DNA from 2 places in the Lysinibacillus sp. NPDC056220 genome. Region 1 is predicted to be linked to the other one. Evidence: predicted binding sites of a transcription regulator. Region 1 holds the regulator's gene; the other holds the start of a gene.
The links. Region 1 encodes NrdR, which represses ribonucleotide reductase genes. Its sites were predicted from a motif close to AACACNATATATNGTGTT; they were not measured.
Positions count from the first base shown of each region.

Region 1 (15,615 bases):
ACGGCTCAATTATATCTTTCTGAGGGGGATGCAGATAAACGACGTATCGAAGCGCAAACTGATCAACAGGTGCAGGCAATGTTAGCTACAGCGAATAAGGAGGCATCCATTATTCAAGCTGAGGGAGAAGCAGAAGCTGCAAAAATATACAATAAATCATTTTCTCAAGATCCTGAATTTTACTCCCTATACCGCACGCTAGAATCCTATAAGAAAACGGTTGGAGAGGATACGGTCATTATTTTGCCAGCGTCATCACCTTATGCGAAAATTTTATCTGGTTATTTAAAATAATAGATAGTAAAGTCGTCTCTCCTATTAGGAGGGCGACTTTTTTAAAATATGAAAATTATAAGTATCCATACAATTGGATTGTTATATTGTGAAAATAATAGAAACTTACAAATTTCTATTCCCCAACCGCCTATAATTTGATAGAATAATAATGTTTAAAAAAGAACTGTTGGGGGTAATAGTTGTGAAATTAAGAATTAGCACATGGCTCCAAAATGTAGGAATTGCTTGTAGTATAGCGTCGTTATTGACTCTTTTTTTCCGCCTATCTGATTTTGCATGGATGACAAAGAGTGTTTATCATATACCTGTATTTTTTGTCAGTATCTTTTTAGTGAGTATTATTATTGCGAATGATGTAAGAAATCTGTTTAAAAAGTTGTTTTGGTATGAAAAACGGAAGGTCAAGCGTCCTATATGGCAAGTCGGTATTGGCTTTATTTTCTTTTTAGCACAAATTAGTGCTGTGATGGTATTTAGTAAAGAGTTAACACAGCCACAGCTGGGTGGAATGCCATTATTTTTAGTATTTGCCTTTATGAATGCATTTATCTTAACGATTATATATGAAGAAATTTTTTATCGAACAGCTAATCAATAAATCCATTATAGAACTTTCATTCACAGGAGTTTTCTCCACGAATGAAAGTTTTTTACGTTTTTTGCATTGAATACGTAGAATCATCTACCCTGTTAATATGGAAATAATTAACTTTATTTACTGTTCAGAGAAGGTCGATAACTGAACGCATTCTATTTTGTATGATCAGTAAAATTTCACTGATTGGCTTGTCGCTATAGATTGAAATCCAGAAGTAATGGATAGGATTTTAAAAGTGACGGGTAAAACCAAGAGAATGACGGATAGCGACTCGAAAGTAGCGAATATCCAAGGGGATGACCGTCTGCTTTTTTTTACTTGAAATGTATTGTTATGATAAAGTAGAAGGAAGTAGAAGACAACGCAGGAGGATCATATTATGACAAAAGAAAAATTACTATTATTGGACGGTAATAGTTTAGCATATCGCGCGTTTTTTGCGTTGCCATTGTTGACGAATGATAGTGGTATTCATACAAATGCTGTATACGGCTTTACAACAATGCTACAAAGAATATTAGAGGAAGAACAACCAACGAAAATTTTAGTGGCTTTTGATGCAGGAAAAACAACTTTCCGTCATGAAACCTTTACAGAATATAAAGGTGGACGACAAAAGACTCCACCAGAATTATCGGAGCAATTCCCTTATATACGAAAGCTAATTGATGCTTATGGAATAAAACAATACGAGCAAGATTTATATGAAGCGGATGATATTATCGGGACGCTGGCGAAAGAAGCTTCATCACAGGATATGGATGTGATTATCGTTTCTGGTGACCGTGATTTAACACAGCTTGCGACGGAGCAAGTAACAGTTTATATAACGAAAAAGGGGATTACAGAAATTGAGAGAAATACTCCGGCCTTTATTGCAGAAAAGTACGGTTTAACGCCGCTACAGATTATTGATATGAAAGGCTTAATGGGTGATTCTTCAGATAATATTCCTGGTGTGCCAGGTGTTGGTGAAAAGACTGCCGTCAAACTATTAAAAGAGCATGGCTCCGTTGAGGCACTTTATGAGGCGATGGATACATTGAAAGCTTCTAAAATGAAAGAAAAGCTGGTAGCCAATGAAGAGCAGGCTATTATGAGTAAGAAACTGGCAACGATTTATACAGATGCACCAATTACCATTTCACTAACTGATCTCGCTTACAACGGACCAAATGAAGAAGAATTAATGAATGTATGGCGTGAGCTGGGCTTTAAATCACTGCTCGAGAAAAGTGATTTTACTGTGCAAGAGCAAGAGCAAACACCTTTTGATTTTGAACAAGTTCAAGAAGTACGCCAAGAAGACTTACAAGATGTGATGGCTGTGCATGTGGAGCTAGAGAATGAACATTACCACACTTGTGCGCTACTAGGGATGGCATTATCTGATGGAACAAAGACTCAATACATTCCTTTTGAGATTGCGGCAAAATCAGATATACTACGTCGCTGGTTAGAGGATTCATCAATAATAAAATATATGTCTGATTCCAAAGCGTCTAAAGCGGCATTAAAACGAGCAGGTATTCAATTAGCTGGCGTTGATTTTGATTTAGTGCTTGCTTCGTATATTAATAATCCCGGACTTAGTGGAGATGATGTTGCCACTCTTGCAAGAGAGCTTGGGTATTATGATGTACAAGCAGATGAAACGGTCTATGGAAAGGGAGCCAAACGTGCTGTACCTGAAATAGATAAGCTTGCTCAGCATGTTAGCCGAAAAGCCTATGCTGTATGGTCATTACAGCCGAAGCTAGAGGCATTATTAAAAGAAAATGAACAATTTGACCTTTATAAAGAGTTGGAATTGCCTCTGGCAGCCATTTTAGGTGAGATGGAAAGTGAAGGCATTACTGTTAACCGTGCCACGCTAGAAAAAATGGGACAAGAGCTTAACGATAAGCTTGTCGTACTTGAACAAGAAATTTATGCGGAGGCAGGAGAAACCTTCAATATTAATTCACCAAAACAATTAGGTGTTATTTTATTCGATAAATTGGGCTTACCTGTTATTAAAAAAACGAAGACGGGCTATTCGACGGCTGCTGATGTATTAGAAAAGTTAAAATCAGAGCATGCCATTATTGAATATATTCTGTTATATCGTCAGCTTGGTAAATTACAATCTACTTATATTGAAGGGTTGCTAAAGGAAATACATGAAAAGGATAGCAAGGTGCATACTCGTTTCCAACAAGCTCTAACCGCTACAGGACGACTAAGCTCGACAGATCCAAATTTACAAAACATCCCTATCCGTTTAGAGGAGGGACGTAAAATCCGTCAAGCATTTGTCCCTTCAAAAGAGGATTGGATCCTGTTTTCTGCGGATTATTCGCAAATCGAATTACGTGTACTCGCTCATATGTCGGAAGATAAAAACCTTGTAGAGGCCTTCCGTGAAGGGATGGATGTTCATACACGAACAGCGATGGATGTATTCCATGTATCCGAAGAAGAAGTTGATAGTAATATGCGTCGTGCAGCAAAGGCTGTGAACTTTGGGATTGTTTATGGAATCAGTGATTATGGTCTATCACAAAATCTAGATATTACCCGTAAGGAAGCGGCAACTTTTATTGAGAAATATTTCGCTAGTTTCCCAGGCGTCAAACAGTATATGGATGATATTGTGCAAAATGCGAAGTTCAATGGCTATGTCACAACGATTTTAAATAGACGTCGGTATTTACCAGATATCACAAGCTCGAACTTTAATTTAAGAAGTTTTGCTGAGCGTACGGCTATGAATACCCCGATTCAGGGAAGTGCTGCGGATATTATTAAAAAAGCAATGATTGATATGGATGCTCGACTAAAAAAGGAAAATATGCAGGCAAAGCTACTCTTACAAGTGCATGATGAATTAATCTTTGAAGCACCTAAGGAAGAGATTGCGATGTTAGAAAAAATTGTACCAGAGGTAATGGAAAATGCGATTGAGCTTTCCGTACCGCTAAAAGTAGATTTTAACCATGGTTCGACATGGTATGAAGCAAAATAAGGAGGGGTTCAAATGCCTGAGTTACCAGAGGTAGAAGGTGTCGTCCAGGCATTGAAGCCAAAGGTTGAAGGACGTACAATTCAACATGTTCAGCTATCTGAAAGGGTACACTTTTCTTTTAGTGAGGGGAAACAATGTATTGTTAAACAAGCGGAGCCTGATGCATTTGAATTAACATTGTCTGAAATGACGATTACAAAAATTGAACGACGTGCGAAATATATTTTCTTTCATTTATTGAAAGATGAGGTTCCTTATGTTCTTGTTAGTCACTTAGGAATGACAGGTGCATGGTTTGTTGTAAATTCACCAGAAGACATCAATGAAGCCAAATTCCAAAAGCATATACATGCAACATTTAAGATGGCTGATGGTGGTTACTTAATTTATTCAGATATACGACGTTTTGGTGAACTACGATTTTTGGCAAAAATTGAAGATCATATACCATTAACAAAAATGGCACCAGAGCCCTTTGATGAATTAGCGTGTGAATTTTTTATAACAAAATCTACATTACCGAAATATGCGAATAAGGCCGTAAAAGAAGTGATTATGGATGGTCAAGTCATTTCGGGTTGTGGCAATATTTATGCAACGGAGGCGCTATTCGCTCAGAAAATTCATCCTGCACGAAAAATGAACCGCATAAGTGAGAAGCGCAAACGAGCATTATTTGAGGAGATCGTTGCTGTTTTACGTCAAAGTATTGAAGCAGGTGGTTCAACTATCTCTGATTATCGAAATATTAATGGGGAAGCTGGGAGCATGCAGAATCGTTTGAAAATGTATGGGAAAAAAATATGCCCCGCCTGTGAAACAGCAACAAGTCAAATGACGATTGGTGGGCGGACGTCGTCTTTTTGCCCAAATTGTCAACATTAAAGGGGATTTAACAATGATTATCGGACTTACAGGAAGTATTGCAAGCGGAAAAAGTACAGTAGCAAAAATGATGCTCGAACTAGGATTACCGATTGTGGATGCAGACATTGTAGCGCGAGATGTTGTCGAACCAGGAACGGAGACATTGGCATTTATTGCAGAAAACTTCGGCCAAGATATTTTACTAGAGGATGGCAATTTGAATCGGACAATGCTTGGAAATATTATTTTTCATGAGCCAGCCAAACGAAAAATTTTAAATGATATTATGCATCCGGCGATTAGAAAGGAAATGCTACGTCAACGGGATGCCTATTTAGAGGGCGGTCATGAACATGTTGTCATGGATATTCCCCTGTTATTTGAAAGTAAGCTTCAGCATTTTGTAGAGCGTATCATTGTAGTGTCGGTAAGTGAAGAGGTTCAGCTTCGACGTTTAATGGAACGCAATCATTTAACAAAAGAGGATGCCTTGGCGCGCATGCATTCACAGTTGCCTATGTCTGTGAAAGAAAAGGGAGCTCATGCAGTCATTTATAATAATGAGAATCTGGAAAATACAGAGGAACAATTAAAGAAAATTCTAGCTTTCTGGGGTGTAATTTAAATGGCTTCAGACTAAAAATGTGTAGCAAGTACATCTTGCTACACATTTTTTTATGGGTGAATGCCATAATAAGAGATAATTTTTCAGAAAATAAGAACTTTAATAATATGAGTATATAATGTTCATCTTTTTTAAAATTGTGTTATACTAATCACCATAAAGTATATAATTAATCTGAGTATGTACTCACAGGAGGATTTTTAAATGACAGTATCAATTGCTATTAATGGTTTCGGACGTATCGGACGTATGGTTTTCCGCCAAGCGATCGTACAAGAAAATTTAAATATTGTTGCTATTAACGCTAGCTATCCAGCAGAAACGTTAGCACATTTGATTAAGTATGACACAAATCACGGAACATTTGAAGGTACAGTAGAACCAGCAGGCGATGCTTTAGTTGTAAATGGCAAACGAGTTCAAATTATTAGCGAACGCGACCCATTAAAATTACCTTGGGCTACAATGGGTGTTGATATCGTTATAGAAGCTACAGGTAAATTTAATGAACGTGACAAAGCAGCAATGCACTTAGAGGCTGGCGCGAAAAAAGTTATCTTAACAGCACCTGGTAAAAACGAAGATGTAACAATTGTTTTAGGTGTTAATGATGACAAACTTGATATTGCTAAACATGATGTAATTTCAAACGCTTCTTGTACAACAAACTGCTTAGCACCAGTAGCAAAAGTATTAAATGATACATTTGGTATTGAAAATGGTTTGATGACAACTGTTCATGCTTATACAAACGATCAAAAGAACTTAGATAATCCACATAAAGATTTACGTCGTGCACGTGGGTGCGCACAATCAATTATTCCTACATCTACAGGTGCTGCCAAAGCATTAAAATTAGTTCTACCTGAATTAGAAGGTAAAATTCATGGTATGGCACTTCGCGTTCCAACACCAAATGTTTCTTTAGTGGACCTTGTAGTAGATTTAAATACAGATGTAACAGTTGATGCTGTTAATGCAGCTTTTGTAAAAGCTGCAACAGAAGGTCCAATGAAAGGTATTTTAAATTTCTCAGTTGAACCACTAGTATCTTCTGATTACAACACAACGACTTACTCATCAACAGTTGATGGGCTTTCCACAATGGTATTAGGTAACCGTAAAGTGAAAGTACTTGCTTGGTATGACAATGAATGGGGTTACTCTGCGCGTGTTGTGGACCTAGTGAAAAAAGTAGCTAATGCATTAGAAACAGTTAACGCATAATAATATTTTTATCTTGAGCACATTGAAATCTAACGGGTTTCAATGTGCTTTTTTTAAAAAACTTTCCTTGTACTTTAGGTGCTTTAGGTTTATCATGAGCTCACTACGTGAATGCACTTTTCTTATATGTAGGAAATTTGTTATAATAGAAATATTAAATTGTTGTAAACCAGGAGAGTAATTATATGAGATGTCCATCTTGCCAATTTAACGGAACGCGTGTTGTGGATTCGAGGCCAGTAGATGATAACAAAGAAATTCGTAGACGTCGTGAATGTGAGTCATGTGGCTTCCGTTTTACAACGTTTGAAAAAATTGAAGAGACCCCATTAGTTGTAGTGAAAAAAGAAGGTTCACGAGAGGAATTTAGCCGTGAAAAGGTACTTCGTGGCCTTATTCGTGCCTGTGAGAAACGCCCAGTTGCGCTTGATATACTGGAGCAACTTGTCCTATCAATTGAAAAAGATCTTCGTCGTATTGGAAATTCGGAGGTACGCTCAGAAGATGTCGGTGAATTGGTCATGGATCGCTTAGCCAAAATTGATGAGGTGGCGTATGTCCGTTTTGCATCGGTCTACCGACAGTTTAAAGATATCAATGTCTTTATCGAGGAGATTAAAGATATTATTCAACGTCAAACGGAGCAGAAATCATAGAAAATAGAGAGGATGAATGACGTTGATTCATTTATATAAGGAATTGCAGCCTGGCGATCCTTTTGACATTCGTCTACCTCATGCATTTTCTACTCAAGAGCGTCAATTAGTAACATTATTCTATCAACCGTTAACGGGCTCAGACCCCATCAGCCTATACTTAACTTTATGGGCTGAAGCAGAGCAGATACCAAAGCAGCAAATGACACATTATTATTTAATGAATGTGCTTGGTCTGCCCATTGGTAAAGTGTTTGAGGCACGAATAGCCCTTGAAGCGATTGGTTTACTACGTACATGGAAAAAAGAAAATGCTGGTGAGCGGAGTTTTTTATATGAGCTACAGCGTCCATTAGATGCAGAAAGCTTTATGAAAGACCCGTTGTTGTCGATGTTTTTATTTAGCAAAATTGGAGAGCAGGCATATCGTAATTTGCGTCAACGTTTTATATCCCCTGTAAGGGACGCGGAGTTAAAGGATGTATCTCGTGCCTTTATAGATGTCTATAAGCCCGTTCATTCCAATATTCCATCAGATTTACAAGTGGATACGAATCGTAAGGATAAACAACAAAGGGTGTATCCTTTTTATTTGGAGCAATTTGACTTCGATTTGTTACAAGCAGGGTTATCCGAGCAATTGGTACCGTCTAGTTTACTGACATTAGAAGTTCGTGAGGCTATCGCAAAGCTAGCATTTTTATATCATTTAACAGCGCTCGATATGCAAAAAGTGGTGATTCTTGCTTTAGACGATGATTTAGGAATTTCTCAAGAGCGCTTACGCAAGGCAGCTGCTGATTTCTATAAGTTAACTGTGTCAAAAGAGCCGCCCAAAATAGCGAGAGTTAGCGAACAGTTGCCATTAGAAGAAACGGGACAAAAAACGAAGGATCAGGAGCTACAGCACTATTTAGAGACTACAGCTCCTATTCAAGTGTTACGTGACATTAATAATGGAAAAGAACCTTTGCAAACCTCTGTACAACTTGCGGAAAGTTTGATTGTACAGCATGGCATGCCGGTTGGGGTAGTCAATGCTTTGCTAGAGTATGTTATGTTAACAACGGATATGAAGTTACCTAAAAAATATGTGGAAACGATTGCGGATCATTGGGTTCGTAAAAATATTCAAACCGCTAAAGAAGCAATGGAACTTGCACGCCAAGAGCATGATAAATATACAACTTGGAAAAATAAACCTCAAACGACCACTAAAACGAGTCAGCGTGTTAAGGGACGTTCAGGACATCAACGAGAAGAAAAAGTCCCTGAGTGGTTTTATAAACGTGATGAGAAACAAGAGGAAAGTACTTCTAGCACGATAGATTTTGAAAAAGAACGTCAAAAAATATTAGAAATGCTAGGGAAAAGTGAATAGTAAAGAAGGTGAACAACAATCGAACCAATAAATGGACCATTAAAACGAGCTATTAATGTACCCTCGTTTCAAGAACGCTATGAAGCTATGCGACGTGAAATTTTAGATAATCCCCGAGTACAGGAATTTCTTGCACGTCATGCAGATGAATTAAGCTATGATAATATCGAACGAAATTTACCTAAGCTGCATGAATTTATTAGTCAATCTACGGAATGTTGTGGTTGTGATAACACAGAACATTGTACAAACTATTTAAAAGGCTTCCTCCCTACTCTAAGGGTAGTTCGGAATACAGTTGAAATTGATTATGTACGCTGTGAGCAAAAGATCAGGGAAGAAGAGCGTCGGGATGTCGCGAATATGATTGCAAGTATGCATATGCCAAAAGATGTGCTTCAAGCAACTATTCAAGATTTAAGTATCGATGATGAGTCTCGGGTGATGATTGCCCAAAAAGCAGCACAATTTGTAAAAGCGACAAAAGAATCAGGTCATTTACCATCAAAGGGTTTTTACTTATACGGTAAATTCGGCGTGGGGAAGTCTTTTGTGCTTGGTGCAATCGCCAATGAGCTAGCGTCTATTAAAATACGTTCAGTGGTTGTCTTCGTGCCAGAATTTTTACGGGAAATGAAAAATGCTATTGGCGATAATACATTGAATGAAAAAATAGATTATATTAAAAAGGCACCTGTTTTAATGCTCGATGATTTAGGTGCAGAAACAATGACCGCCTGGACACGGGATGAAATTTTAGGGACTATTTTCCATTATCGTATGGCGGAACAATTGCCAACGTTTATTACATCAAATTTTAATTATGGAGAATTAGAGCACCATTTAGCTCAATCACAAAAAGGTGATATTGAGGTTGTTAAGGCAGGCCGTATAATGGAGCGTATTAAAGCCTTGACAGAGCCAATTGAAATGCGTGGCAATAACCGTAGGATGTAACATTGGTAGTTGCATTTTTCGACAATCGAGCGTATACTGACTCATATACTAAATATCAATATGCATTGATGAGGACATGAATTTTGTGTATCAGCTTCTAGAGAGGGAAGTCAACGGCTGAAAGCTTCCTAGTTTGAACGCATCATTTACTACCTGCTGAGCAGCGAAAGGGATAATCTTTCGCCGGTCCCTAGCCCGTTAGCTAGCCTTGAGCTTCGTCTGACTTGATAAGTCGGAAGGAAGAAGGGTGGAACCACGAGCATACGCTTCGTCCCTTTTGTGAGGGACGGGGCTTTTTTTATTATTTTAGATGTGGAGACTTCGCTTAGTCCAATTGTGGAGAGCGCTCATATTGGCAGCTGAATCACTTTATTAGTCTACAATCAATCATTATGTATTCAACTTAACAAAGGAGTGCAAAGAATATGTCAGAAATGATTAAATTAACTTTCCCAGATGGCGCAGTAAAAGAATTTGTAAAAGGTACATCAACAGATGACGTAGCCTTATCAATCAGCCCTGGCTTACGAAAAAAAGCTTATGCAGGTAAAATTAATGATGTATTGGTTGATTTAAAAACACCAATCGAAGAAGATGCTACAATTGCCATTATTACACAAGATGATGAAGAAGCACTTGAGATTTTACGTCACTCAACAGCTCATTTAACAGCACAGGCAATTAAACGTTTATTCCCAGATGTAAAGCTTGGTATTGGTCCTGTCATTGATGGAGGATTCTACTACGATATTGATTCTCCTACACCCATCACTGCCGAGGATTTACCAGCAATTGAAAAGGAAATGAAAAAAATTATTGCTGAAAATCTAGAGGTAGAACGTAAAAATGTAAGTCGTGCGGAAGCACAAGCAATGTATGAAGAAATTGGCGATGAATATAAATTAGAATTACTAGAGGCAATCCCTGCAGATGAGCAAGTGTCCATTTATTATCAAGGGGAATTTTTCGATCTTTGCCGTGGTATTCACGTACCATCTACTGGTAAACTTCGCGAATTCAAGCTGCTATCATTAGCAGGTGCCTATTGGAGAGGGAACTCTGATAACAAAATGCTACAACGTATTTATGGTACAGCGTTCTTCAAAAAAGAAGAATTAAAACATCACCTACAAATGCTAGAAGAAGCAAAAGAACGTGATCACCGTAAAATCGGGAAGGAATTAGAGCTATTTACAACTTCTCAAAAGGTCGGCCAAGGTTTACCACTTTGGTTACCAAATGGTGCAACAATTCGTCGTGTTATTGAGCGTTATATTGTCGATAAAGAATTGTCTCTTGGATATAAGCATGTTTATACACCTGTATTAGGTTCAAAAGAGCTTTATCAAACTTCAGGTCACTGGGATCATTACCAAGATTCTATTTTCCCACCAATGGAAATGGACAACGAGACATTAATTATGCGTCCAATGAACTGTCCTCACCATATGATGGTTTACAAAAATAGCATGCATTCTTATCGTAGCTTACCATTACGTATTGCTGAGCTTGGAACAATGCACCGCTATGAAATGTCGGGAGCAGTTTCTGGCCTGCAGCGCGTACGTGGGATGACTTTAAATGATGCACATATCTTTGTTCGTCCAGACCAAATTAAAGCAGAATTCCAAAAAGTCGTGCAGTTAATCTTAGAGGTGTATAAAGATTTCGATTTAAATGATTATTCATTCCGTTTATCATATCGCGACCCTGCTGATACTGAAAAATACTTTAATGATGATGCTATGTGGGAAAAAGCACAAAGTATGTTAAAAGAAGCAATGGATGAGCTTGGCTTAGATTACTTCGAGGCTGAGGGTGAAGCAGCATTCTATGGTCCTAAACTGGATGTGCAAGTAAAAACAGCGATTGGTAAAGAAGAAACTTTATCAACAGTTCAGCTAGACTTCTTATTACCAGAACGTTTCGACCTAAGCTACGTTGGGGAGGATGGCAAACCACATCGTCCAGTCGTTATTCACCGTGGCGTTGTATCAACAATGGAGCGTTTCGTTGCCTTCTTAATTGAAGAATATAAAGGTGCATTCCCAACTTGGTTAGCTCCTGTCCAAGTAGAAGTCATTCCAGTATCGAATGAAGCACACTTCGATTATGCAAAACAAATCGAAGAGCAATTAACAGCAGCGGGCTTACGTGTGGAAATGGATGATCGTGAAGAGAAATTAGGCTATAAAATTCGTGAAGCACAAATGAAAAAGATTCCGTATATGCTTGTCATTGGTGATAAAGAAGTTGAAGCTAATGGTGTTAATGTTCGTCGCTATGGCTCAAAAGATTCCGAAACAATTAGCTTTGAGAATTTCCTAGCAGCTATAAAAGCAGAAATTACAAAATAATCTTTCTTAAAAAACCTCACTTGCATAAGTGAGGTTTTTTGTATAAAATGAATCTTGCTGTTGTATAAATTATTTAATAGTAGGTCAATCTAGAAATGATAAGAAAATTAGTATTTGACAGCTTATCATATACATGCTAATATAATTAAGGTTAATGAATACAAAGTTTGTGGTTGAAGTAGAGGCTGCCCGCTTCTCACCTGATACAACGCTTTAAAGGCTGTGAACAGGTATGACACGTTGAATTGTTTTGCGTAGACTTGCGCATGCACATATAGCGGGCGGACATCTTCAAAATGTCCGTCCTTTTTTTATGGACATGACAAGAGGATGTACCGTTCAACCGGGCAAGGCTTTGCCCAAACCATGTATTCGCGACAACTACTTGGAGGTGGATTACTATTAGCAAAGACATGTATGTAAACGAAGGCATTCGCGCACGTGAACTTCGATTAATCGATCACAATGGTGACCAGCTTGGTGTAAAGACACGTAATGAAGCGCTAGAAATCGCCGCTCGTGTAAACTTGGATCTTGTCCTTGTGGCCCCTCAAGCCAAGCCGCCAGTCGCTCGTATCATGGACTATGGTAAATTTAAGTTTGAACAGCAAAAGAAAGACCGTGAAATTCGTAAAAATCAAAAAGTCATCGTAATGAAAGAGGTTCGTCTGAGCCCGACAATCGATGAACATGATTTCCAAACGAAGCTACGTAATGCGATTAAATTCCTTGAAAAAGGCGATAAAGTAAAATGTAGCCTACGTTTCAAAGGTCGTGCGATTACACACAAAGATATTGGTCAACGTGTGTTAGATCGTTTTGCTGAAGCTTGTGCTGAAGTATCAACGGTAGAACAAAAACCGAAGATGGAAGGCCGAAGCATGTTCTTAGTTCTTCAACCAAAGAACGAGAAATAATATTAGACGAACAGTTTAGGAGGAATTCGACATGCCAAAAATGAAAACTCACCGTGGAGCTGCGAAACGTTTCAAAAAAACGGGTTCAGGTAAATTAAAATATGACCGTGCTTATGGAAGCCACTTATTCGCAAACAAATCTACGAAACAAAAACGTCACTTACGTAAAGCAAACATCGTTTCATCTGGTGACTTCAAACGCATCAAATCTTTACTTGTTTACATGAAATAATTGACTACAAAAATACTAACATTCATTTTTTAATGAAAAGCAGGAGGTAATTCATATGCCACGCGTAAAAGGCGGAACAGTGACGCGCAAACGTCGTAAAAAAGTATTAAAATTAGCTAAAGGTTACTATGGTTCAAAACATACATTATATAAAGTTGCTAACCAAGCAGTAATGAAGTCAGGTCAATATGCATACCGTGACCGTCGTCAGAAAAAACGTGATTTCCGTAAATTATGGATCACTCGTATCAACGCAGCTGCTCGTATGAACGGTCTTTCTTACAGCCGTTTAATGCACGGTTTAAAAGTTGCTGGTATCGAAGTTAACCGTAAAATGTTAGCTGACCTTGCTGTAACTGATGCTGCTGCATTCACTCAATTAGCAGACGCTGCTAAAAAAGCAGTAGCTAAATAATATTTGACTCAGTTAAATATTATTTCTGCACCGAAAGCGAATGCGATAGGTGAAGAAAAAGACTGATGGATTTTTCCATCAGTCTTTTTTGTGTTAGATTAATCATATACGTTTTTTTGATAAAGGAGTAGAAAATGGGACAAGCAGTATTAGCTTATATGAGTATTATATCGATTGTGTTGCTCATTTTAATGGGGATGGACAAATCGCGTGCTAAAAAGCATGAATGGCGTATTGCAGAGCGTACTTTGTTCACACTAGCCATCGTAGGAGGGGCAGTAGGTGGAGTGCTTGGCATGTATTTATTCCGTCACAAAACACGCCATAATAGTTTTGCCTTTGGATTTCCTCTACTGGCAGCCATCCAAATTTTTATTATCGTACAGCTTTGGATATAAATAAAAACATTTTAAAACACACATCCTCATCAAGAGGATGTGTTACGCATAAGCTGTTCAATGGGCTGCTTCCAATTGATTTTCGCACTTGGATAATTCAATAGTATTTCTTGCTGTAAATATTCAAAGTCGCCTTTTGTAAAGCCCTGCAATGTTGCAGTATCACGTGCGCCGACAAAAATAGTGACAACCTCGAAGGCATCCTCTGTTGTACCTAAGTATTTTTCGCCTTCAAAAAGAGCACCCTTATAGGAAATAAAGAAATTTTTCCGGACATTTTTAACGTCATCATAAAAGTAATATTGGCCTTTTTCATAGGCTTCGTCAAGTTTGCGTTTAGGATCAGTTATATAACGAATCGCTTTATAAAATACATAAATAATAAGCGCTATTACAGCAAGTCGAATTAGTAACGGCAACATGTTTAAATTTCCCCCTTGAAGAAAGGTTATTCTTTCCTATACGATTGGGGAGGTCAAATAGTTTCACTTTTATTTAAATATTTTTTAGAAATTTAGGAGAAAAAAATGAATATACAACAATTGTTTATGATGCAAAAAGAGCTGGATGATTTCATTGAGCAAACTCAAAATATTCAGCAAGATGTATTTCAAGAAAAAGGACTAGCATTATTGGTAGAGCTAGCTGAGCTAGCCAATGAAACGCGCTGCTTTAAATTTTGGAGTACAAAAGGGCCTTCAGCACGAGAAGTCATTCTAGAAGAATATGTGGATTCTATTCATTTTATCCTTTCCTTAGGCTTATTAAAGAACTATACAACCATCGAAAAATGGCCTGTGATAGAAGAACAGAGACATTTAACAGCAACATTTATAGAGACACAAAGTGCTATTTTAGCTTTTATCGAGCAACCGACAGAGGATCGATATCTAGCAATTTGGCAATGCTATGGTTTACTTGCATACAATCTTGGTTTTACTTTCGAAGATGTAGTTCATGCATATATTGAAAAAAACCAAGAAAATTATAATCGTCAGCGTACAGGATATTAAATAATTAAGAAATACACCAATTTTCAGACGATTAAGCTAGGAATATTTCGGTAAACGAAGTATAATAAAATAGATATAAGAAGTAGGAGGCAAAAGAATGACACAACTAGATCCAACATTACAAATGTTTAAAGATTTAACAGATGCAAATGGTATTGCAGGTAATGAACGTGCACCGCGTGAGGTCATGAAAAAATATATTGCACCGTATGCAGATACTGTAGAAACAGATAACCTAGGTAGTGTAATCGCTAAAAAAGTAGGCGATGAAAACGGACCTAAAATCGTCGTGGCAGGACATTTAGATGAAGTAGGTTTCATGGTTACACAAATTGATGACAAAGGCTTTATCAAGTTCCAAACAGTAGGTGGCTGGTGGAGCCAAGTTATGCTGGCACAGCGCGTGACAATTACAACACGTAAAGGTGATGAAGTAATAGGGGTTATCGGTTCAAAGCCACCTCATATTTTACCTGCTGATGTCCGCAATAAAGTAGTAGACATTAAAGATATGTTTATTGATATTGGTGCAGCTTCTAAAGATGAAGTGCTTGAATGGGGCGTACGTCCTGGCGATATGGTAACACCATATTTCGAGTTTAATGTTATGAAAAATGAAAAATATTTATTGGCCAAAGCTTGGGATAATCGTATTGGTTGTGCCATTG
Region 1 is NZ_JBMOXD010000002.1:157,381-172,995, forward strand. Features, by position in the region: gene hflC (protease modulator HflC) at 1-294, shown strand, start outside; gene ACOZBY_RS05785 (hypothetical protein) at 479-895, shown strand; gene polA (DNA polymerase I) at 1,275-3,902, shown strand; gene mutM (bifunctional DNA-formamidopyrimidine glycosylase/DNA-(apurinic or apyrimidinic site) lyase) at 3,915-4,787, shown strand; gene coaE (dephospho-CoA kinase) at 4,801-5,394, shown strand; gene ACOZBY_RS05805 (glyceraldehyde-3-phosphate dehydrogenase) at 5,599-6,621, shown strand; gene nrdR (transcriptional regulator NrdR) at 6,807-7,277, shown strand; gene ACOZBY_RS05815 (replication initiation and membrane attachment family protein) at 7,294-8,658, shown strand; gene dnaI (primosomal protein DnaI) at 8,686-9,615, shown strand; gene thrS (threonine--tRNA ligase) at 10,041-11,972, shown strand; gene infC (translation initiation factor IF-3) at 12,386-12,889, shown strand; gene rpmI (50S ribosomal protein L35) at 12,921-13,121, shown strand; gene rplT (50S ribosomal protein L20) at 13,177-13,536, shown strand; gene ACOZBY_RS05845 (DUF1294 domain-containing protein) at 13,671-13,934, shown strand; gene ACOZBY_RS05850 (hypothetical protein) at 13,964-14,356, opposite strand; gene ACOZBY_RS05855 (dUTP diphosphatase) at 14,462-14,947, shown strand; gene ACOZBY_RS05860 (M42 family metallopeptidase) at 15,045-15,615, shown strand, end outside.

Region 2 (15,615 bases), 460 kb from region 1:
TCCAATGTTTCATGTCCATAAATATGTGGCTCTCTTTTTCCAAGTCGATTTAAGTTAGGTCCATTCAAACATAATAACTTCACGCTTCTATTCGCCTCTTTCTATGTACTTGCCATTTATTTTATCATACAAGGCGCATACAGCAACTAATTTCCTTTTTGCGCCGTATGCTCCCGCTGATGAAAATTAGCTGTTTCTAACAAGAACCGTAAAAGACAAACCACCACAACTATGAATGGAATCGAAAGCTTTTTAAAGGAAGAAAGTTGTAATGGTAAATCTAATGCAATCCACTCTAATGTAATTGTTACAAAAAGCCCTAGTAGTAGTGAAGAAAAGACAGCCGGAATAACATAGACATAGCGCATTGTCATATATACCAATAATCCGATAATGAATAAAAGAAGTATAAAGAAGGTCCAATGAAATAGCTTAGAGCTTTCTTCAAACCATCCCCATTTCTTATAAAACCCAATCGGATGCCATTTAATGAGATTAAAATAATGTAAGCCTTTTAAGCACAATGCTAAAACAAGAGCATTTACCAGTGCCGTTATTGTTCCTATTTTCACAATTTTTCCTCCATTGCGTACTAATCATTTCCTAAAATGTACGATTAGTGTAGCCATATAGAAAATTTACTATGCGTAACTGTAGAGGTTTTTGACTAAATTTAGTACAATGGTACAGTTGAAATATATAAAGAGAGTGGTGTTAGCCTTGAGCAATTCACCTGTATACGGGGGACAAGCACAATTAGAAGGTGTGATGTTCGGAGGAAAGGATCATACAGTTACTGCCATTCGTCGTAACGATGATTCCATTGATTATTATCATTTTAAAAAAGTACAAAAACCTATTTTACAAAAGCTTAAAAAAATCCCATTTGTTCGAGGCGTGGTCGCACTGATTGAATCAGCAGGCTTAGGTTCTCGTCATATGCAATTTGCTGGGGATCGTTATGATGTGGTACCTGGCGAAGAAGAAGAAAATAAAGAAGAAGGCTCCAAACTTCAAATGATACTTGGCGTTGCTGTAGTAGGTATTCTTTCCTTCTTATTTGGAAAATTTGCCTTTACACTAATTCCGGTTTTTATAGCTGATTTTTTCTCTAAATGGATTGAAGGAAAAACGGGTCAAATTTTACTTGAAAGCGGTATTAAACTATTATTACTGCTCACATATTTATATTTTATTTCGTTAACGCCTCTCATTAAACGAGTATTCCAATACCATGGGGCGGAGCATAAAGTCATCAACTGCTATGAAGCTGGTTTAGACATTACAGTGGAGAACGTCCAAGCACAATCACGTCTACACTACCGTTGTGGTAGTAGCTTTATTCTTTTCACAGTCTTTGTCGGCATGTTTTTATATTTCTTTGTGCCAACGGACCCGCTGTGGCTACGTATTTTAGATCGTATATTATTAATTCCCGTAGTACTAGGAATATCATTTGAAGTATTACAGGCGACAAACGCCTGCCGTAATATTCCAGTATTACGTTTCCTTGGCTATCCTGGTCTATGGCTTCAATTGCTAACAACTCGCGAACCAAAGGATGATCAAGTGGAAGTTGCCATTGCATCCTTTAATATGCTACTTCAAGTAGAGCAACAGCCAGAAATTGCAGCAACATTAAATCATGATTAAGGAAAAGGCAGTCCCAACGTATGTTGTTGGACCTGCCTTTTTTATATAGATGCGAGCCTTGCATTTTTCGTTTAAATGCCATAATCGCAGCTCGATAAACCTATCCAAAGGGATGAATCGGACAACTAAATTTATTTAGAATCTTTCCTACGGACTGTAAGTGCAGTAAATATACCCATCATACTAGGCAAAATACTAAATAATAAAAACAGCCAATTATTTGTTAGAATCGAGATAATGGTAAAAATAAGTAGTGATGCGACATTGATGCTTATACCTAACTTCACATAAGAAGGCTTAAAAGGTATTGGTCTGTACATGTTGATAGTCAAAATGAGCCCAATGATCGCCCAGCTCCCTAAGTGTACAAATAAAAGGACAGCTAAAACCATGGCAGTGCTTAATTTAATCCCAAACACTACTAAAGAAAAGAAAATATAAATTGCTGCTAACGTCATATACCATGAATAAGCTTTCGCCCTTTGCCAAATATGGTCGTGTAGCTCATCTAAGCCTCGATTTTTCTTCGCTTTTTTCCTTCCAAACCACCAGCCAAGGATGCCAAAAATCATCCCGCCGTATAGTCCAACAATACCGCCTATAGAAAATTCCATTATGCCATTCCCTCCTCTTCGAAAATAAAAACTTCCTCAATCGTGCAGTTGAAAGCTTTTGAAATATTGTAGGCAAGCTCTAGTGATGGATTGAATTTCCCTGATTCAATTGCAATGATTGATTGGCGTGAGACACCCACTAATTTAGACAAATCCTCCTGCGTAATCTTCCTCGATTTCCGCAATTCACGAATTCTATTTTTCATAATGCCTCCTCATCAAATGTAAAGTAAACTATACATTTAGCAATAAGTAAAGTTTACTTTACATCTTTTGATATGTCAAGTTAGCTTTACATTTTTATGTTCGTTTAAACAATGAAATAGGACAGGATTAGAGGCGACTGGTTTCTGAAAAAAAATCCCCTATCCAAATTGGACATAGAAAAAGCGTGTATTGAAAAATCAAAACACGCTTAGGATAGTCACACTATTTTTATTTAGTGTCCTTCTCTATTTCATTCCTTTACTATCAATAATATTAATAATTTTCTGTTGAGCGTCTAAAGCTTCTGGGATGGGCATTACAACAAACACATGGTTCATTTTAGGATAAACAAAGGTTGTTATATCAATTCCTTGCTCGGTTAGTTGTTCATCAAATTTTACAGCATCAGGATATAAGCTTTCATGGGTACCAATAAAATGGGTGATTGTCGCAAGACCCTGAAAATCACCGTAAATGGGACTAATTAATGGATCTTTTAAATCCTTATCAGCTGCCCATAGCTTTGTGATGACTCCCATTCCTTCACTAGCTAGCATTGGGTCCTTTTCTTCATATTCAGGAATAAGAGGATTTTCTAAACTTAGGTCAACACAAGCAGATAATAAAATAATATTTTGTGGCTGCGGCAAATGGTTTTCTTTTAAAAGCTGGACCAAACCAAGTGTTATATTGCCTCCTGCAGAATCCCCTATAATAGTTAATTGACTGGAGCTTTCAATTGTTTCTAAAATTCTAGTATAGAGATTGAGCATTTTTTGGTACGTATCCTTATGATTAAAATGAGGTACTTTTGGATAAATCGGAGCAATAACTTTTGCCTGTAATGCTTGCGCCATTTTATCCATAAACAGCCAGTGAAAAGGTAAAGGCTGATTCGTCCAAGCGCCACCATGAATATAGAGAATCACTTTTTGTTTCGAGGACTTTTGATCATTTAAAGTAAAAACTTGCATATCCTGAAAAGTTTGTTCGTCCTTAACACTTAAAAATTGAACTTCATCTTCAATAACATAGGGCTGATTATTCACCGTTGCCCTTTGTTTGATAAGCTGTTTAGCATTTTCAACACTAGAAAAACTCACTTTATTACTTTGGGAAAATAACAACTGTTCAAATTGGACACTTTCTTCAGAACGTTCTCCATTAAAAAGTACTACACTCATTTCTTTCTCCCCTTTCAGCATGTTCATCTAGGTGGATGTACGAGAAACTCAAACAAACAACCCTTAAAGTGAACAAATACCATCTTCAAGCACTTTACAAAATAGATTTTGTAACCAATCTTTATGACAAATTACAATTGACCAGACATTTATATTTTAATTCCACATATGGCTATAGACTCCTTCATTTAATCAAACTTTCTTCATAAAGACAGTCTTTTTTATTTGCACGATTGTGAAAGATTGTTTTCAACTAAGGCCCCTGCAATTCAAGTATAGGAACGAGTTCAGATAGCCTTCAGATGCCTTTTTATTTTAATCATGCAGCAAAAGCCTGAGGCCTTGATAGACCTATCATGCATCGTTTACCTCTACCTTCATATTTTTAGGATTAAGATTTTTTATTAAAAAGAAGTCCCCAAAGCGTTGTTTGAGAACTTTATGCTGCTTACCATATCGGTATGAGCTCGAGTAAGCGTCTATTTTTTATTTTTCGGTTCTAAAAGTATAGGTGCTATATTTAGTAAGATAGAAACAATTGTTAAAAACCATAATGCCCTTTCCATACCAGGTACTACATCCTCTAAAGCTGCCCAATCCTCCACTTTTACCCATCTAGATACAAGACTATACTCTGAACAAAGTGTCAATGCTGTAAATGATACCCCCATTGCCATCGCAAGCTTATAATCTTTACCTGTTTTATACATATAAAGATTTATAAAGGTTGCAACTATAGCAATAATTCCGAATATGAACCACATATTGATACCTCCTTTTTTCAATATAGACATAAATTGTAATTAAGATGTTCCCAAACCTTCTTTTCGGAATTTTGTACTTATTTTTGTAAATCCCGATGCCGATGCTCCCTATAAGCGTTTTTTTGATGGCACTCTATTTTACTAGAGTAGCGATTCATGAAGACTAATCGACACTGCACCACAGAAAATTAAGAAATGTTAAATTGGTAATTTTTTCTAATAAAGATTTTATCATAATGTTATATATTCTAATTTTACAAATTAAACCATTAGTTTTTTAGTTATTTCTTCATCTACTATCCACCATTATTCTTATTCCTCATCATAGTCCTTCTACAAAATAAATACGTTTTTTTATGATGGAAAAGCACCCATTTCGTTAACCAGTTGCACGGTTCTTGCTTTATATTCATGATTTTAGGAAGGGTCTAGTAGCTGAAAGGACTCAGTTCGTTTTTTTACTCCTGTATCTGTGAACTTCATTGTTCATAGGTAACAGTTGAAGTAACAGAATCCAACGAGGCTTTTGTAATACCTGCTATTGGAATATAGGGGTTATTTGCGGTTATATAGATACCCTATAATTTTCAGAAAAAATAAAAAAGTAACCTCTTACGGTCATCATACCGAAGAGGTTACTTTAAATTTTTATGACTGAAATTGTTTATAGAACGCTACAATAACGTGGTATAAACAATATTTACAGGCCGCATTTTAACTGTGCGCCACAGTTTGTACATGTATTACAGCCACCCATTTCTTCGACTGTTCCTTTGCGGCAAACCGGACATGTATTTCCTACGTCTGAGCCAATTACCGTTGTGGACTCTAGTGCTTGAATCGTATCCACTAATACGACTGGACGTTTTGTATGTTCTTCCACTAATTCTTCTTCAAATGATAATTGATCCATATCATTTTCCTCAGCTTTTAGCGTAAGTACCTGTGAATCACGGCTACCATCCACATAGACCGTACCACCTTTAGCGCCACCTTTATACAGTCGCTCGTAAACTTTTTCAACTTGTTGTACAGTGTAGCCTTTTGGTGCATTTACTGTTTTAGAGATTGATGAATCAATCCATTTTTGAATAATACATTGTACATCAGCATGTGCCTCTGGTTTTAGCTCCATTGCCGTTACAAACCATTCTGGAAGCTCTTGCTCATTAGCTTCTGGATGACGGTCTAAGTATTCTTTTACGATTTCAGCTTTCACTTCAATGAACTTACCAAGACGACCAGAACGGTAGTATGTGAAGGAGAAGTATGGTTCAAGACCTGTCGCTACACCTACCATCGTTCCTGTTGAACCAGTTGGAGCAACCGTTAATAAATGGGAGTTACGAATACCCGTTGCTAAAATTTGCTCCTTGATATGAGCAGGCATTTTTTCCATAAAGCCTGTTTCTGTGAAAGCTTTACGTAAACGAGCTGTTTCTTCGTCAGTAGCACCGACTAAGAATGGGAAGCTACCACGCTCCTTAGCAAGCTCTGTAGACGCCTCATACGCTGTTTCAGCAATTGTTTTAAAGATTTCATCGACTAAAGCATTACCTGCTTCAGAACCATATTCTTTCTCACAATAAATAAGTAAATCAGCTAAGCCCATTACGCCTAAACCGACACGACGCTCACCTAGTGCTTGTACACGATTTTCTTCTAAGAAGTATGGTGTGGCATCAATAACATTATCCTGCATTCGAACACCTACACGAACCGTTTCACGTAGTGCTTCGTAATCTACAGTTTGGTTGTCTTTATTAGCAAATTGTGCAAGGTTTACTGCTGCCAAGTTACACACTGAGTATGGCGCAAGTGGCTGTTCCCCACATGGGTTTGTCGCTACAACGCTTTGACCATATGCCTTTGCATTCGTCATATCATTGGCATTGTCGATAAAGAAAATTCCTGGCTCTGCGGAGTAAGTTGCACATACGTTAATTAAATTCCACAATTCTTTCGCTTTAATCGTGCGATATGTGCGGATTTTATAGCCCATCTTCTCCCACTCACGAACGTCACCAACATTATGCCATTCTGTATTATAAGCACTCATTTCCTCTTTTGAGTATTCTTCCACCGCTGGGAAACGTAGTTCGAAATCATCATCGTTTTCAACAGCTTCCATAAATTCTTTAGTTAATGTTACGGATATGTTTGCACCCGTTAAAAACTCTGGATTGTGAACGGTATATGTGCCACCATCACGTAGTTTATTTTCAGCCTCTCGAATAATGGCTGTATCGAATCCACCTAAACCTTCAATGCTTTTATAGTTTACAATGCCTTGATACATAGCTTCTTCTTGCATAGAAAGCGGCTTGAAGTTTAATTTTTCTTTGGCTAGACGAATGATTGTTTCATCCGTTGTATTTTCAATTAGGTAACGAAGAATACGTGGGTTTTGCATTTTAGAAATAATAAACTCCACAATATCAGGATGCCAATCTGCAAGCATAATCATTTGTGCTCCACGACGTGAGCCACCTTGCTCTACAAGATGTGTCAATTTAGCAATATCATCTAACCAAGAAACAGAACCAGATGATTTGCCGTTTACACCACGTGCCAGTGTGTTGCGTGGACGTAATGTAGAGCCATTTGTTCCTACTCCACCACCACGGCTCATAATTTCCATTACTTGCTTACGATGATCACTAATACCTTCACGTGAATCAGCAACAAAAGGCATTACGTAGCAGTTAAAGAATGTTACATCTGTTTCAGACCCTGCTCCGTATATCACTCGTCCTGCAGGAATGAATTTTAAGGACACTAATTGATCATAAAATTTTTCAAACCATTCTTGACGTTTTTCTGGCGTTTTTTCAACAATTGCAAGACCTGTTGCATTTCGTTTAGCGATTTGTTCATAAAAAATCTCAAGAGGCTTCTCTAGCACGTCAATTGAACGCGTAATCACACCCGTTTCTTGCTCTTTTGGATCGTCTAAAGCGCTACGATAATCTTCCTCAATCAAAATATCTGCTGTTTTTGTAGTCATGTCCAGCTTTTGAATGGTCCCTAAACCACGTGCAGGGAATTTTGGATCAGCTTTGACCGTTAAAACAACAAAGTCACCAGCTTTCAGTGTTTTCTTTTCTGTGTCTTTAAACGAGTAGCGATCGATCATGACAAGTCTAGATACACCTTTGTGCGTGATGTGCATATCAGGCGTTACAGGGTGTACCTGCGGGAATTGTTCGATATCTTTGTTTAACTGTTCAAATTGATTGTTTACATCGGGTTGATGATTTGTGAGTACCATCGTTTTGCCTCCCTTACAAAATAAATACACAATATCATGTGTTGTTAAACACTACATATTGTGTATATGTCTTTAAAAAAGATACTATATATAGATTTTCAATTCAACTCTTGCTTTTTTCAATAGAATCGGAACTACTTGTAATAGCAAGGATTGAAAGCTTAAAAATATTTTTTTTATACTATTTTTTACTTTTTGAAGTTCCACTCATCACATGCATATTTTTTTTCTTCTAATGCACGGACATATTCTAACTGCTCCTCAGAAAGTGTAAATGGTTTTAATTCAATTTGCAACGATTTTGCAAATCCATCTCGAAAAGCTGTCACACATTGTTCAACTGTCACAGGCTCATCCACAAGACTGTTAATCGCTACTGCTTTCTCCGGTAATTTTCTGCGCATACGATCCTTCGCTTCTTCACTCGAAAAATTAAAGACCGATAATAGCTTCTCTTGATCTAAATCTAATAAAATGGCACCATGCTGCAATATAACGCCTTTTTGACGTGTTTGCGCACTTCCAGCTATTTTTTTCCCTTCGACTACCAGCTCGTACCAGCTTGGAGCATCAAAGCATACAGCACTTTTTGGACTCTTTAAGTCTGCTCTTTTTTCCTCTGTATCCGGGACACTAAAATAGGCATCCATTCCTAAGTTGTGGAAACCTTGCAAGATTCCCTCACTTAGCACACGGTACGCCTCTGTCACGGACTCTGGCATATCTGGATAGCTTTCTGTTACGATGACACTATATGTAAGCTCATGCTCATGCAGCACAGCTCGTCCACCAGTAGGTCGACGTACAAAGCCTAAGCCTTGTTCTCGTACAGCGTCTAAATTTATATCCTTTTTGGCCTGCTGAAAATAACCAATTGATAGTGTTGCTGGTTCCCACTCATAAAAACGAATGACTGGTGGAATTAACCCCTCACTATGCCAATCAAGTAATGCTTCATCTAGTGCCATATTAAAAGACGGACTACATTTCCCTGAATTTAAAAAATACCAAGTTGTCATTTGTTCATCTCCTACAATTTATAAAAGTACCTCAGGCCCCACCTGTGGTTCAACCTTAACGAAGATTACGTTACCGTTCAAGTTGTTGCTTTTGAAGCGAGATAGACGAATTCGCCACAATCTAGTTAATTTTATCAAACTCATTGGACTATCGCTAGCGCATCTTTTATAATAATAAAGAAGATAGAAAGGGGTAAGAAAATCTTGGACATACTTATCACAATCGGTGTCGTTTTAGTAGTCATAATTGCATACATCGGTATTAATGCACTACGACTCAAAAAAGCTGTAACCAACTTAACACAAGAACAATTTATTGAAGGCTATCGTAAAGCACAGCTAATCGATGTTCGTGAACAAAAAGAATTTGATGCTGGTCACATTCTTGGAGCACGAAACGTTCCTTCCACAACACTACGTCAACGTTATAAAGAAATTCGCCCAGATTTACCAGTATATTTATACTGTCAAAATACAGGCCGTAGCTCACGTGCTGCACTATTTCTTAAAAAACGTGGGTACAACCAAATTTACCAACTTCAAGGCGGTTTCAAAACTTGGACAGGTAAAATAAAAACCAAAAAATATTAATATTTCCCTAAAAAAGTCGTCTCAAAGAACTAGGAGACGACTTCTTTTTATACAAAAAATTCAGAGTTTCTACTATATTATATCTATTGCAAAATTTTAAGTGTCTATTTATGGTGCTTGTTCATACTATGCCATCCGCTTCCTCGTCCCACCTTATTTGAACCTACTTTGAAGGTCTTCATCATTCTTCCCAGAAGCCTTTCAAATTTATTCATTTTCACATAATAGGAGAAATTTTGTATGTCCAAAAATACTAATTTTCGTTAGTATTTTTCATGTATGCACTGCATTCTTCTATTTTTCTGAAAATAATATAAATTTATAGTTGAATAATTGGAATAGCACTGCTAGGATATATAATATCTTAAAATAATATTAAGTATAAAAATTAATTAGCTATGAATGCTATGGATCAAACTATAGCAGGAGCAGTTCTGGAGAGAGCGCATTTGCGTCGCCGAAGGGTTCACTATCTCAGGCAAAAGGACAGAGGAGTAATAACAGCTTTTTTAAGCGATGCCACACAAAGATTAAGATGATTTGATGAAGCATCCGTGGTCAAATGGTATTTGTTATTCTGACGTTTTTCCGAGACTAGTGTCACAACTAGTCTCTTTTTATTTTTCCAGTCATCATTTTTTATGCATCTTTGGGGGGATTAACGTGGAACAGCAACAATTAAAACGTGAATTAAAAAATCGTCATGTGCAGCTTATTGCCATTGGTGGAACAATAGGAACCGGTTTATTTCTAGGCTCCGGGAAAGCCATTGCGTTAGCAGGGCCTTCCATCATTCTTGCCTATTTAATTGTCGGAACGGCACTCTTTTTTGTTATGCGTGCATTGGGCGAACTATTATTATCGAATTCTGGATATACATCATTTACGGATTTTGCCTCCGAATACATAGGACCATGGGCAGGATATGTAACAGGCTGGACATACTGGTTCTGTTGGATCATGACAGCGATGGCAGATATTATTGCTGTAGGAGTCTATACACAGTATTGGTTTAATATTCCCCAATGGGTTCCCGCTATCGGTTGTTTAGTATTATTGCTACTACTGAATTTATTGACGGTCAAACTATTTGGGGAGTTAGAATTTTGGTTTGCAATCATTAAAGTGATTACCATTGTGGCACTCATTATCCTTGGGCTTATTATGTTAGTGACAGGCTTTCAAACAAGCTCTGGAACAGTTTCAGTAGATAATCTTTGGGTTCACGGCGGCCTGTTTCCAAATGGCGTATATGGCTTTTTAATGGCCTTTCAGATGGTCGTTTTCGCTTTCGTCGGTGTGGAATTAGTAGGCGTATCGGCAGCCGAGACTGCAAACCCACAAAAAAACATTCCTTCAGCTATTAATAAAATACCGTTTCGAATTTTACTCTTTTATGTAGGGGCACTATTTGTCATCCTATGTATCAACCCATGGTATGAAATGTCTGCCGCAAGCAGCCCATTTGTCCAAGTATTTACGTTAGCAGGTATTCCAATTGCTGCAGGTATTATTAATTTTGTCGTGCTTACTTCAGCCGCATCTGCTGGTAATAGTGGTTTATTTTCAACAAGTCGCATGCTCTTTAATCTTGGTAAAAATAAACAAGCATCACCTGCTTTTGCTAAGCTCAATAAAAATAGTGTTCCCAGTAACGCGCTAGTTATTTCCGCAATTGTTGTCTCTGTGGGGGCGCTGTTAAGTAAGCTAATGCCAGAGAATGCCTTTAGTATCGTTACGACTATTAGTGCGATTTGCTTCATATGGGTGTGGAGTATTATCATCATTTCTCACATTATCTATAAACGGAAAAATCGTGCCCTTCATGAGGCCTCAAGCTTTAAAGCACCGCTGACACCTTTTATCAACTATGTAGTGCTTGCGTTTTTTACTTTTCTATTAATTGTGATGTTTATTTCCGAGGCAACACGTACAGCTCTGCTACTAACACCTATTTGGTTTATTGCCTTATTTATTCTATATAAAATGAAAAAAAGATGACTTCAGACTAAGCTCTGAAGTCATCTTCTACTTTTTAAAAAATGGTCATATCCCATTCTGTCGCTAAATGTTTCAGTAATTGGACACCTGCGACACTATTCCCGATTGGATCAATGGCTGGTCCATAAATACCTATCCCGCAGCCAGCAGGAAAGGGTGAATCTAGTCCTGCATGGCCAGGCACAGCTGTAAGAATGGCACCGGAGACACCACTTTTAGCAGGAAGTCCAATAAATGCTGCAAATTTTCCTGAAGCATTGTACATACCGCATGTCACCATTAAAGCCTTTGCTAATTTCGCCACTTGTTTAGGAAATAACTTTTTCTTTAATAGCGGATGATAGCCATCATTGGCAATAACTAAACCAATCATCGCTAAATCGGATACATTGACTTCAATCGCACATTGCTTTAAGTAAACCTCAAGAGCCGCTTCTACTGGGCAGTCTAAGAAACCAGAATCCTTGAGGTAGTAGGCTAGTGCTCGATTACGGTTCGCTGTTTGCCACTCTGATTGAAACACTTCCTCATTAATACTTAAAGGTTTGCCTATGATTTGCTCTAAAAAATGCAGGATTTTGTCAATTTTCTCTTGTGGTGAATTTCCCATCATCATAGAGGAAACAGTAATCGCCCCAGCATTAATCATTGGATTAAAGGGCTTTCCTGGTTGATGACTTTCTAAACGAATAATGGAGTTGAATGTATCCCCTGTCGGCTCAACATCTACCCTTTCTAATACATATGGCAATCCTCTGTCCATACAGGCCAATATAAAGGTGATTACTTTAGAAACACTCTGAAGCGTAAATAGTTCAGTCGTATCCCCGGCTTTCATTTCGTGCCCTTCAGTTCCGATAATAGCTATAGCTAATTGATTCGGGTCTTTTTTAGCTAATGCAGGGATATAGTTAGCGCACTGTCCTTCTTTAGCAGCAGTGCGAAACTGTGTTACCCATTGTGCCACAAGCTGATCGTGACTAGGTTGTGTTGTCATTACTGTGGACTCCTTTCAAAATGTGCAAAAACAGAGTCTTCATAGTTCTCCTATGAAGACTCTATCCATATTTTTGCTATTCTTTTATAGCTTTGGAGGCATTGTCCCCTCCGGAATTAACGATTTATACGTCTCCCCATCAAGACGTTCTTGCCATTCCTTTTTAGCTTCTTCAATTAGTACTGGATTAGCCAATAACTCAATCGCTGTACACGCCATAATTTTAGCAGCTTGTAGCATACCTTTATGGGCGATTGGCGTGACACCTTGAGAAACAACTTGCCAAGTATGCAATGGTGTTCCTAATGCCATACATACTGTTGTACATTGAACAGTTGGCACATTCCAGCTGACATCTCCCACATCAGTAGAGCCACCCATAATAAATTCAGGGAGTATACGAGGAATATGATCAGCAATAACTTTTCCTTGTAATTGTTGTACATCGCCTTTATGTAGACCGACCAATGATGAGGCTTGTACTTCAGGAGAAAACGTATGGAAAATAGCCTGAGCATACTGTTCATCTTCTATTGTATAGTCTGGCATGCCAATTTCAAGTATTTGTTGATACATGACATCATAAAGTGTCTTATTTGTTATTAAATTAGAAGCAGCACCTTCGAAATCAATTTCTAGGGAAGTGCCTGTCATAAGCGTTGCACCCTTTGCAATATTTTCAACGCGCTGATAGATTTCTTGCACTTGTTGCTTTTTAGGTGCTCGCACTAAGTAGGTAACTTCGGCATATGGTTGAACAACATTCGGAGATGAACCACCAGAGTTTGTAATAGCATAATGCACTCGTGCTTCTGGAATGATATGCTCTCGTAAGTAGTTTACCCCAACGTTCATAAGCTCAACAGCATCTAAAGCACTTCTTCCAAGATGAGGAGCAGCTGCTGCATGAGCACTTTTACCTGTAAACTTAAATGTAACGGCATAGTTTGCAAGAGAGCTACAAGTCATCACCGTTGAAAAAGTACCAGGATGCCAGGAAATGGCGATATCTACATCATCGAATAAGCCAGCTTTCGCCATATAAGCTTTACCAGATCCATTTTCTTCGGCAGGGCAACCGTAGAAACGGATGGTTGCAGATTGCTGATGTTGCTCTAAATAATCCTTTACTGCAACAGCTGCTGCAAATGCTCCTGTTCCTAACAAATTATGGCCACAGCCATGACCGCTTCCGCCATTCTCTAGAGGCTCATGATTGGTAACACCACCCTTTTGGCTCAAGCCTGGGAGTGCGTCGTATTCCCCTAAAAAGGCGATAACTGGCTTTCCTGAGCCAAATGTTCCGACCAGCGCCGTATCAAGGCCAGCCACGCCAACCTCAGTTTGAAAACCCTCTTTTTCTAGTGCCTCTTTCATATATTGCATCGATTGTTTCTCTTGAAAATGAAGCTCCGGTACTGCCCAAATCGCATCGCTTAAGGCCACACTCGCTTCCTTCTTTGCCTCAATCAATGTAGAAATTTTCTCTTGAAATCTCATAATTGTCCCTCCAATTTGTTCTTTATGCTTTCAATAATGCTCCCTTTTGATCGTTTAGCGTCACAAGCGACACAATACAAATGAGTGCGAATCCAATCAGCATCCAAAAGGCTGCATCAAAGGAACCATTAAAGGCATCGACCATAAAACCAATAGCCATGGGCGTAACAAACCCCGCTAGCTGTCCGCCTGTATTCGCAATCCCCATCGCTGAGCCTGTTATAGACGAAGGCAATTTCTTTAAAACGATTACGGGTAGTAGCGTGATGACAAATGCGATAAAAATAGAAACAACTGTTTGATAGCCAATAAATAATGTCACCGTTTTCGCAGTAAACATTAAATACAGTAAAATACCGATCACTGCACAGGAAATGGAGCCTAACACCTTTTCCATTCCTTTTGGAAGCTTATCGATGATATAGCCACTACCATACACCCCAATAATTGTTGTAATGGCAGGAATCGTTTGTGCCCAACCAATGGACATTAAATCTAGTCCACGATTTTTTTGAAGATACGTTGGAATCCACGATACTAATCCCCAGTTCACCGCATAAATACAGAAATAAGCAATAATCAAATTCCACATCAGCGGTGTTTTCAATAGTTCTTTAAAGCTTACCTTGACTGTCGGACTACCTGTCTCAGCAGCATCTGCTGTTTCAGCTTTTGGTAGCTGAATGTATTTCCAATATAAATAAGCAATAATGGCTCCAATAGCCCCGATAATGATAAACATCATACGCCAGCCAATTGTTCCTAATAAATACGCGGCTAACAGTGGTACAATTAGCGAAACAATCCCACCAGAGGTAAGCATAATCGACATCGCTCTTCCTCTTTCTTCTTTCGGAAAAATCGTGGCAATAATTTTAGAGCTAGACGGCTGGAATCCACCCTCGCCAATGCCGAATAAGAAACGAATAACAATCATTGCTGTTAAAGACCAGGCAATAGCCGTTAGTCCCGTAAAAATAGACCACATGATGACTGCCATTAGTAAGATTCGTTTTGCGCCAAATTTATCAGCTAGCCAGCCTCCTGGTATTTGCATAATGGCATACCCTAAAAAGAAAGCGCTTAAAATGATACCCGTCGAAGATGCATCCAATTGCAAATCACCTGTAATTGAAACGACCGCGTAGTTCATAATATAGCGATCTAAGTTCCCTAAAGACCAGCCTAAAAATAATAGTGCAAGGATGACATTTCTAGATTTTTTCGTTACGTCATTTGTTGTCATTTATATCCCTCCCATGATCCCTTTTTATGGCAGTGATTGCATCACCGCTACGATTACTCTTTAAGATTCTTGCCCCCTTGTAAATCTAGTAAAATCAAAACCCCTTTTATATACCGACATTTTCGTTATATATTCGTATAATAATCAAAGTAGTCAAAAAATACAATATTTTTTTGAAAATTTCTAATAGATAATCGCATCCTTCACTATGAATGATTTCCTCAAAAAGCTCACAACTCATGAACTGACCTTTGTTTTCAATCCTAAAATTTGAGAAAAAAAAATGCCCAAACCATGGGCTGGTTTGGAGCATCTTTTTAGTTTCTAGACAAGCTGATACATTTTTATTGGTCTACCACGCGTATGCTGTAACTCTTCACCACAAATTCTTGCTAAATCCACACTACATAAATCAGCAACAATACGCTGTGCGTTTCTTTCACTCATTTGAAGCTGTGTCGCTAAATCCTTTGTCGTAAAATGTTTCCAGCGCATTTTCTGCACAAGCGCATGGATTTTCATATACGTTTTAATACTAATATTACCCTTTTTTAGCTTTTCTAAAATA
Region 2 is NZ_JBMOXD010000002.1:616,732-632,346, reverse strand. Features, by position in the region: gene aroQ (type II 3-dehydroquinate dehydratase) at 1-83, opposite strand, end outside; gene ACOZBY_RS08125 (hypothetical protein) at 147-572, opposite strand; gene ACOZBY_RS08120 (DUF1385 domain-containing protein) at 682-1,653, shown strand; gene ACOZBY_RS08115 (hypothetical protein) at 1,785-2,267, opposite strand; gene ACOZBY_RS08110 (helix-turn-helix transcriptional regulator) at 2,267-2,473, opposite strand; gene ACOZBY_RS08105 (alpha/beta hydrolase fold domain-containing protein) at 2,720-3,658, opposite strand; gene ACOZBY_RS08100 (hypothetical protein) at 4,138-4,422, opposite strand; gene ACOZBY_RS08095 (vitamin B12-dependent ribonucleotide reductase) at 5,123-7,693, opposite strand; gene ACOZBY_RS08090 (lipoate--protein ligase family protein) at 7,882-8,712, opposite strand; gene ACOZBY_RS08085 (rhodanese-like domain-containing protein) at 8,917-9,303, shown strand; glycine riboswitch at 9,728-9,803, shown strand; gene ACOZBY_RS08080 (amino acid permease) at 9,967-11,304, shown strand; gene ACOZBY_RS08075 (glutaminase) at 11,339-12,301, opposite strand; gene ACOZBY_RS08070 (M20 family metallopeptidase) at 12,386-13,801, opposite strand; gene ACOZBY_RS08065 (MFS transporter) at 13,824-15,047, opposite strand; gene ACOZBY_RS08060 (hypothetical protein) at 15,372-15,615, opposite strand, start outside.
Region 2: a site for NrdR is predicted at 7,741-7,758, ahead of ACOZBY_RS08095 (vitamin B12-dependent ribonucleotide reductase). Genes of this name have one in related genera too.